DNA from 3 places in the Sedimenticola thiotaurini genome. Region 2 is predicted to be linked to each of the others. Evidence: predicted binding sites of a transcription regulator. Region 2 holds the regulator's gene; each other region holds the start of a gene.
What was found. The regulator FNR, encoded in region 2, switches genes on or off when oxygen is low (the NO sensors DNR and NnrR bind a similar motif). The targets are predictions, from matches to a motif close to TTGATNTANATCAA.
Positions count from the first base shown of each region.

Region 1: a site for FNR is predicted at 1,676-1,689, ahead of AAY24_RS00170 (nitrite reductase). Genes of this name have one in related genera too.
Region 3: a site for FNR is predicted at 1,981-1,994, ahead of AAY24_RS03175 (HyaD/HybD family hydrogenase maturation endopeptidase). Genes of this name have one in related genera too.

Region 1 is NZ_CP011412.1:29,989-33,267, reverse strand. It holds gene AAY24_RS00170 (nitrite reductase) at 1-1,477, opposite strand, end outside; gene AAY24_RS00165 (TetR/AcrR family transcriptional regulator) at 1,925-2,485, shown strand; gene AAY24_RS00160 (DsrE family protein) at 2,571-3,095, shown strand.
Region 2 is NZ_CP011412.1:1,648,005-1,651,283, forward strand. It holds gene AAY24_RS07500 (CTP synthase) at 1-1,271, opposite strand, end outside; gene fnr (fumarate/nitrate reduction transcriptional regulator Fnr) at 1,541-2,299, shown strand; gene dnaQ (DNA polymerase III subunit epsilon) at 2,292-3,047, opposite strand; gene rnhA (ribonuclease HI) at 3,044-3,279, opposite strand, start outside.
Region 3 is NZ_CP011412.1:723,987-727,265, forward strand. It holds gene AAY24_RS03170 (adenosylcobalamin-dependent ribonucleoside-diphosphate reductase) at 1-1,048, opposite strand, end outside; gene AAY24_RS18845 (hypothetical protein) at 1,596-1,904, opposite strand; gene AAY24_RS03175 (HyaD/HybD family hydrogenase maturation endopeptidase) at 2,057-2,536, shown strand; gene AAY24_RS03180 (hydrogenase expression/formation C-terminal domain-containing protein) at 2,729-3,160, shown strand; gene AAY24_RS03185 (hydrogenase small subunit) at 3,272-3,279, shown strand, end outside.

The sequences.
Region 1 (3,279 bases), 1.6 Mb from region 2:
GTTTGGCTCCCTCCCCAAGATCCGCCCATTGGGCGATAGGCAGAACCTCGAATCCTTTATCCAGGTTATTGATATCCAGCACTGCCACAGACTGACTGATCGCCTCATGGGGACTGAGCGCCGTATCAACATAGAGATTGCTCGAATTGGGGTGGGACTTGATGAACAGAGAGCCGCCTCCCTGTCCTTTCAGACTACGCACCACTTTCCAGGCGTTATCCTTATGCTTTTCCGGATCAGTACCGATCAACGCAATAGTGTCATCACCCAGGTGACTGGTAGCCCAGACCGGCCCGAACTCCGGGTCAATAAAGTTGGCTCCGCGCCCCGGATGGGGAATCGCTCCCACCTCCACCAGGGCCGCCAGCTTGCGCTCCCGGGAATCGACCACCGCTATTTTGTTGGACTTGTTGGCGGCCGACATGAAATAGCGCTGGGTGGAATCCCAGCCGCCATCGTGCAGGAACCGGGCCGCTTCGATTTCGGTGACCTGAAGATTCCTGATATCTTCATAATTCACCATCAACACCTTGCCGGTCTCTTTCACATTGATGATGAAGTCGGGATGTTCATGGGAAGCTACAATAGCCGCCACCCGGGGTTCCGGATGGTAATCCTGGGTATCCACGGTCATACCCCGTGTCGCGACAATCTTTTTCGGTTCCAGCGTATCACCATCCATGATCACAAACTGCGGCGGCCAGTAGGTGCCGGCGATGGCATACTTGTCTTCCATGCCTTTGTACTTGGAAGTCTCCACCGAGCGGGCCTCCAGGCCGACTTTGATTTCGGCAACCGTATCCGGCGTCTTCATCCAGAGATCGATCAGGTTGATCTTGGCATCCCGGCCGATCACATAGAGATACCGACCGGACGCCGAGATCCGGGAGATATGTACGGCATAGCCGGTCTTGATCACATGGACAATTTTTTTCGTGGCACCATCGATCAGGGCGATCTTGCCGGCATCCCGCAGGGTCACCGAAAACATATTCTCCAGATCCAGATCATTCAACTTCTGCTTGGGGCGGTCTTCCGGCGGCACCACCACCTTCCAGGTGGCCTTCATCTCGGCCATACCGAACTCGGGCGGGATGGGTGGTTCATGTTGCAGGTAACGGGCCATCAGGTCCACTTCATCAGGGGTCAGTTCCCCCGAGGTTCCCCAGTTGGGCATTCCGGCCGGCGAACCGAAATTGATAAACAGTTTCAGATACTCGGTTCCCTTGGGCAGAGTCACGTCGGGCGTCAGGGGCTTACCGGTTGCCCCTTTTCGCAATACGCCATGACAACCGGCACAACGCTCAAAGAATATCTTCTTTGCCTTTTCAAATTCTGCCGCACTGATCTTCGGTGCTGCCGGACTCACCACATCCTTGACATCTCCTGGATTCACTGTCGATGGGGCGCCTTCATATCGCTGCTCTTCGCCGCCGATCGGGTGGTCACCTTCATTGGCAGCAAACGCGGGCGCCATCACCAAACCAAGCGCGAGACTGGATACAGCAAGAGTGCGGCACAAAGGCCTGTATCGGGTTATTTTCATTAACTTCTCCTCAGGTAAAAAACGAAAGACGCGCGGCCTGATTACAGGCTTCTATTTTTCTTGTTATTGGGTGAATCAATGTACTTTTAGAACAGTCCGCTTTATATGGTTGTATTAACCCGCCACTCTTTGACTTGAATCAACTTGAGCAACAATCCCCTCTCCTGATTGCGCTGAACTGTGTGATATCGCTCAGATTACCGCCATCCAGACCGGTGCGGAGATGGAGTAGACCATCACTCCGACATGGCAGATAGCCGACAGCCAACCGTACAGACCATTCCCTCTTCACCGTTTTACAGAGAATTTTTTCCACCACCTTGACTTACCCGCTACTGATGACAATACTAAGTCAGCCAACTGACTTTTATCAGAACTATGCAAGAGAGATCGAAGAAACGGCGTGAACGGCTTGTCCGGAGAGCGGCACAACGGATCCATCGACATGGATACACGCGCACGACTCTGGCGGAAGTGGCGAAAAGCGCCCGAATGCCGCCCGGTGGGATCTACTACTACTTCAAGACTAAAGACGCCCTGGTTCACGCCATCGTCGACCTGCGTATGCAGGAGCTGGAGAAGCTGGTTGGTTCCTGGGCCGGGTTACCTGGACCAAAAGAGAAACTGATAGCGCTGATCAACGTCTGGCGGGATGACAGTGAGGTGGACGCCCGCTACGGCTGTCCACTGGGGAGCCTCTGCTCGGAGCTGGCCAAGGGAGGGGGAAAGGCCGCTGAAGCTGCGGCCCGGCCGCTTGAGCGAATCCGCCAATGGTCCGAGCAGCAGTTTCGGCAGTGCGGTCATGGGGATGCCGCAGGACTGGCGGAACATCTGGTGATGGCGTTACAGGGAGCCAGTCTGGTTGCCAACGCATTCCGAGATCCTGACGCCCTACTGCGTGAGACCGCTCGACTGAAACAGTGGATAGAGAGTCTCTAGGAATTAATAAAAAACCCTATCAGGAAAGTGGGGCATACACAGCTGGGATGCGCTCTACCCAAACTACCAGTAAGGAGTTAATAGAATGAAGAAAACACTCACCACCCTATCCATGATCGGAGCACTCCTGTGTGGCACAGGCCTGGCCGTGGCGGATAGCAGCTTTGCCCCGTACGGCACAGCGAAGACTGACATGCACGAGTATCCCACCATCAATGCCGTGTTCGACGTCAACTACGAGGACCCCACCAAACTCAACGTGCTTTACAACTTTGTAAAGAACACCTCCACGCCGCTGAAGGGCAAGATGGTGGTGGTCACCCATGGTCCGGAACTGCGCACTTTCGCCAAGGAGAACTACGAGAAGTACCAGGGCGTCATTGACAAGCTGGCCGAGTTATCGGAGATGGGCGTGGAATTCCGCATGTGCAACAACGCCATGCGGGCGGCCGGTTACACGGCTGAAGATATGCATGGCTTTGTCACCGTGGTGCCAGCCGGTTTCCCGGAGATAGCCTATCTGCAGTCCCAGGGTTATGCCTACATAAACCCGCTTCCCCTACCGGTTAAGGATGTTCGTTACCTGGAACAGCCCCAGCTCAAACCGTAACAGCAGAACCAGCAAAACAAAGCCGGCCCATGGGCCGGCTTTTTTAACCAGGTGACCCGGAAACACCTCGCCGAAGGCGGTCAGACGGGGCCAGCCCCTTTTGCCGGTCGAGCTCTCTCTCCACTGCCGGTCCCTTTATCTATACGTCTCCTGACAGTTAAACCACACCGGTGTGTGCCGAAAA
Region 2 (3,279 bases):
TCGCCATCCGCATTGAGCCACTCGGTAATCAGGGCGATGACCGGATAGGGGGTCTCGCGGTTGAACTCGGTACTGTGGGCATCCGCCATAGCCGCCACATTACGGGCATATTCGATCACCGCCACCTGCATACCCAGACAGATACCCAGGTAGGGAATACGCTGTTCACGGGCGTAGCGCACGGTCTCTATCTTGCCCTCCACACCCCGTTCGCCGAAACCACCGGGCACCAGAATGGCGTCCACCCCGGCCAGGCAGCCAGTGCCCTCTTTCTCCACCTGCTCGGAGTCGATGTATTTGATGTTGATCCTGGTATGGGTGTGGATACCGGCGTGAATCAGCGCCTCGGAGAGGGATTTGTAGGCCTCGGTCAGATTCATGTATTTGCCGACCATAGCCACCGTGACGCTGCCGTCGGTATTCTCCAGGCCGTCAATCACCGCACGCCACTCCGACAGATCCGCTGCCGGCACATTGAGGCCGAACTGGCGTACCACCAGCTCATCCATCTTCTGCTCGTGCAGTAACAGGGGAATGCGGTAGATATTGTCCGCATCCACCCCGGTAATCACCGCCTCTTCAGGCACGTTGGTGAACAGGGCGATTTTCTTGCGCTCCGCATCCGGCAGCGCGCTCTCACAACGGCACAGCAGTACATCCGGCTGAATACCGATGGAGCGCAGCTCCTTGACCGAGTGTTGGGTCGGTTTGGTCTTGATCTCACCCGAGGTCGGAATATAGGGAACCAGAGTCAGGTGCAGGAACAGGGCGTTCTGCTTGCCCAGTTCCACCCCCATCTGACGGATGGCTTCCAGAAAAGGCAGGGATTCGATATCACCCACCGTGCCGCCGATCTCCACCAGGGCGATGTCCGCGTCGCCGGCCCCCAACCGGATACTGTCTTTCATTTCGTTGGTGATATGGGGGATCACCTGCACCGTGCCGCCGAGATAATCGCCGCGTCGCTCCTTGCGAATGACACTTTCGTATATCTGGCCGGTGGTGAAGTTATTGTTACGGCCCATGGTGGCGCGAATAAAACGCTCGTAATGGCCCAGATCGAGGTCAGTTTCCGCACCATCCTCCGTGACAAACACCTCCCCATGCTGGAAAGGACTCATGGTGCCCGGATCCACATTGATGTAGGGATCCAGCTTGATCATGGTTACTTTGAGGCCACGCGCTTCGAGCAATGCGGCCAGTGAAGCGGAGGCAATACCCTTGCCCAGCGAGGAAACAACGCCGCCCGTGATAAATACGAATTTGGTCATAGACTCTGTGTCTGCAGGTGGAGGAAAGAAAAAGTTCAGGACGGGGCTTAATGGTACGCGAAAGCGACTATAGCCTCAATCAAAAGGCTGGCGAATTATTGTTAACGATGACTACCCCACAAACTGGCCGGTTTAGTGCCCGGCACGTCCTTGCGGGCCATCCGGGCGAAAATCCGCAAGGTTTTGGTGCAGTCCGGGGAAATGTTACTTGATCCAGAGCAAAGCAATCTGCAAAATAGCCGCTACTAACGGCGATGCAGGTTCATGACGTGAGCGGACATAAGGTCATCTCTTTCGATAATATCAAGGTTGCCTGCAGGAACTGTAGTCTGACCTCACTGTGCCTCCCCATGGGTCTCACTCCGGAAGACGTGGATCAGCTCGATGCCATCGTCAAGCGCAGCCGACCGCTGCACCGTGGCGATCACCTTTTTCAACAGGGTGACGACTTCCAGTGCATCTACGTGGTCAAAACCGGTACTGTGAAGAGCTTCGATCCCGGTGAGGATGGCAGCGAGCAGGTTCTGGGTTTCCACCTGCCGGGAGAGATGATCGGGCTGGACGCAATTGAGAGCGGCTATCACAACTGCTCCGCCAAGATTCTGGAGACCACCGCGGTCTGCGAGATCCCGTTCGAGCGACTGGAGGAACTCAGCAGTACCATACCCAGTCTGCAACACCAGATGTACCGCCTGATGAGCCGGGAAATCGGCCAGGATGAGAACATGCTGACCCTGCTGGGTAAACGCAATGCGGAAGAGCGGCTGGCATCGTTCCTGCTGAGCCTGTCCGAGCGCTTCCAGCGGCGCGGTTTTTCTCCCTCTGATTTCTACCTCAGTATGTCACGGCATGAGATCGGCAACTATCTCGGCCTGGCTGTCGAAACCGTGAGCCGGCTGTTTACCCGCTTCCAGGACGAGGGGCTGCTCAAGGTGGAGCGGAAACATATCCAACTGCTTGATATCCCACGCTTACAGCAGATCCTGCGTGGTGATCAGGGTAATATCCGGGAACGGCAGTTCACTTAATCTCCCCCCCTGGGGTGCCGGCCACCCCGGCCTGATCCAGTTGCCGCCACAGACAACCACCACCGGCGCCTTTTTCAATCAGATCGAGCCGCTGCTGATGGGCACTAAGCTCATCGGCACTGGCCCGCACCACCTTTAAGCGGGGCCGGGCCGGATCCAGGCGCTGAATCGGCTCCCCAAAGGATTCCCCATCACTGCCACTGGCATCCAGGGAGAGGGCGCTCTGACCGCCGGTCATCATCAGGTATACGTCAGCCAGAATCTCCGCATCAAGCAGCGCACCGTGCAGCTCCCGATGGCTGTTATTGATGTCATAGCGCTTGCACAGGGCATCCAGACTGTTGCGCTGCCCCGGATGCATCTTCTTTGCCATCACCAGGGTATCCACCACGGTGCAGAAGCTTTCCAGGGGTGGATGATCCGCCGCCAACAGCTTCAGCTCGTGATTCAGGAAGCCCATATCAAACGGCGCGTTGTGGATGATCAGCTCCGCCCCGTCCACATAGGCAATAAAATCATCCACCAGGTCGGCAAAACGGGGTTTGTCGGCAAGAAACTCATTGGTGATGCCGTGCACTTCGATGGCGGCCTGATCAATCTCCCGGTCAGGCTGCAGATATTGGTGGAAGTTATTACCGGTCAAGCGTCGGTCAACCATCTCCACGCAGCCGATCTCGATAATCCGGTGCCCCTGGCTCGGCTCCAGACCGGTGGTTTCTGTATCCAGCACGATCTGCCGTGTACTCATGATGTCAACTCCTCTACACCTCTGTTGGCGAGCTGATCCGCCAGTTCATTTTCCGGATGGCCGCTATGCCCCTTGACCCAGGCCCAGTGCACGTCATGGGTGGTGACCAACTGATCCAGTTGCAGCCAGAGATCACTGTTCTTGACCGGTTTCCTGGCGGCGGTTTTCCAACCATTCCGCTTCCAGTTGGCAATCCAGCTGGTAATGCCGTTCTGCACATACTTGGAGTCGG
Region 3 (3,279 bases), 920 kb from region 2:
TGCGGACAAACTTGGTCAGGTTGATTGAGCCCAGCAGACAGGCGCCATAGGGCGGCAGGGGCTGTTCACCACAGGGGTTGGTGGCGCGCACGTTTTCGCAGAACCAGTTGTTGTTCATCTCGTTGACCTTGTCGATCAGGATGAAGCCGGGCTCGGCGTAGTCATAGGTGGAGGACATGATGACGTCCCACAGCCGTTGGGCACGAATGGTTTTGTAGATTCGGCAGGCGACCTTGGTACCGGTCTCATCGCTGATAAAACCGTCCTTGTAAGGCCACTCGCGCCAGATCACTTTTTTGCTGTCGGTGAGGTCGATCTGATCCTCCTGCAGCTCTTTTTCCGAGATCGGGAAGGCCAGGTCCCACTTGGCGTCCTTCTTGACCGCTTCCATGAACTCTTCGGTGATAAGCAGGGATAGGTTGAATTGACGCAGGCGGCCGGCCTCACGCTTGGCGCGGATGAAATCCATCACATCGGGATGGCCCACGTCAAAGGTGGCCATCTGGGCGCCCCGGCGTCCACCGGCGGACGAGACGGTGAAGCACATCTTGTCGTAGATATCCATGAACGAGAGGGGACCGGAGGTGTAGGCGCCGGCACCACTCACATAGGCGCCTCGCGGACGCAGGGTGGAGAACTCGTAACCGATACCGCAGCCGGCTTTCAGGGTCAGCCCCGCTTCGTGCACCTTGCCGAGGATCTCATCCATGGAGTCGTAGATGGTGCCGGAAACCGTGCAGTTAATGGTCGATGTGGCGGGCTTATGCTCCAGGGCGCCGGCGTTGGAAGTAATACGGCCCGCCGGAATGGCGCCGCGTCGCAGAGCCCAGAGAAAACGCGCTTCCCACTCTTCCTGTAGTTCCGGGGAGGATTCAATCTCGGCCAGGGCCCGGGCAACCCGCTGATAGGTGCCATCGATGTCCTGGTCGACAGGGGTACCGTCCTTTGCTTTCAGGCGGTACTTGGTATCCCATATATCAAGTGAGGCGGGTTGCAAGGGTATCTCCACGGCGGCAGTGGGTACAGCTTTCAGATGGGCGCTTTTCATTTTAGACAAATCCTTGGGCTCTTCTATTTATTAAGTCCGCTGCGCCAGCACCCGGTTGGCTGATACTGGTGCAAAAGGGCGCAATAAACGCATAAGCAATTCTTCACGACTTCAAATTGGGTAAGGGCGCGTCATTCACCGGCTTGGTGCGCTGTCGCTGGGGATCAGGTCTTTAGGGCTGATTCCCATATATTGTAGCGTCGCTTTCCATGTTCGGCGAGAAAACACAAGATGTTGTGTTTTAGTCAGACGGAGATTAGGGGGGATGGTGTCGCCTGTCAAGTGTGTCTATAGAACCATAAGTGAATACTAATAAATAAGAAAAACAATATGTTACAAATTGTTTGTGTCAGTCGGTTGAGGATAAGTACCGGAAAGACAAGGATATTCAGCAAAACACTATATATTGTGTTGCGGTTCAAACTTTTTTACTAGTGATGGTTGGTTTCAGGATGGAGTGGGAGGAAATATCGTCTCCGCTTCCCATCCGCCGCCGGATTTTTGTGACGGCGGATAGGTGTATCAGTTTCTGAAGCTGTCAGGTTGCCTATTTGTCCTCTGCGTCGGGTTTGCCAGGTGCCGCAGGTTGCCGGGCCGGTTGGGTTAAATAGGGATTAACGGTGTAAGGGTAGGGGGGATAGTACCCGTAGGGGGCATAACCGTAACCATAGGGCGGGTAACCGCCATAGTATGGATAACCTCCGTAGTAGGGGTAGCCGCCCCAGGGGCCGCCGGACCAGGGCGCACCCCAGCCATCCCATGGACCCCACCCCCAGAATGCGCTTGCAGACGACGGTGCCATAGCCGCAGAGCCGGCTATCAGAGCGGCAACAAGAATCTGACGGGTCTTTTTCATAATCATCCCTCCGATTAGGTTGTCCGAAATACAATCTGGTGTAGAAGTAGAATATCGGCTTTAATCAAAAAATATTTTGATTGAAGTCATATCATTAGTAGTTGTTAATAAATGAATATAGCTATAGTACTGGCCACTCGGAAACACTCACATTGAATAAGCAAAAAACCACTTTGGTATTAGGGGTTGGAAACACCCTGTTGACCGACGAAGGCGTCGGTGTGCATGTCGTTAATCGGCTACAGGAGCAGTTTGCCGAGAAGCCGGGCACCACTTTCGTCGATGGGGGTACATTGAGCTTCTCCCTGGCCGGTTTGCTGGCGGAGCATGACCAGTTGATTGTGGTTGACGCCGCCCGCACCGGCAATAGCCCGGGCAGTGTGGTCTGCTATGAGGGGAGCGATATGGATCGCTACCTGACCGGTGATCGACAGAGCGTCCATGAGGTGGGCCTGACCGACCTGCTGGATATTGCCCGGCTCTCTGATCACTACCCGGAAAGGCGGGCGCTGGTGGGAATAGAGCCGGAAAATCTGGATTGGGGCGAACAGCCTTCTGCACCGGTTGCGCAGGCGGTACCGGTGGCCGTTTCCCAGGTCATCGGCCTGATCGACCGCTGGGCAGAGGAATAAAGGTAATTGTCCAAATGGGCCGGGGAATAAAAATAATCTTCAACCCGGTTCTGTGAGTTGTTTTATTACATTATTAAGTAATTTATTAATTATTTAATAATGATTTGACGAAAAGCAGAAGTAACCTGACCTGTGTCATCATTGATTTTTGTCAATCAGGATAATCTTTAAGGCAAGGGACGAATTAAGTATATGAGCGCACTAGATCAGACAGACTCCTCATCCGTTTCGGCTTCCGGAAACGCCGAATTGACGCACAATACCTTGCCTCTGCTCAATGAGGTCCGCCACGCCTTGAAGCGACTGGTACGCACCGGTGAATCCACCATTATCGACCTGCGTGCCATCCCCTTCGGGCCGGGTGATGAAGAGCGCCTGCTTGATCTGTTGGGACAGGGCGAGGTTCAGGCAACTCTGGATAGTCTGGGCCGGACCAGCATCAAGGAGTCCCGCTTCAGCGGTGTCTGGATCGTGGATCATTACAACAGTGAAGATGAGCGTATCGCGTTTCAGATCGAAGTGATCGATATTCCCGATCTGTTGCGCGCTCAGGCGGATGATATGTCCCAAAGTCTGGATAAACTGGCTACGCTGCTGGAAGACGAACTGCAGGGTACGGAGTGAGCTGTCGGCCAGTCAGCCCGGAACAGATGATCGCGGTTAGAGAGTGATAATCGCGATTACGAAGAACAACAGAAAATTAACAGAAATCAGCAATAGATTAAGGGAGGTAACATGGCTGA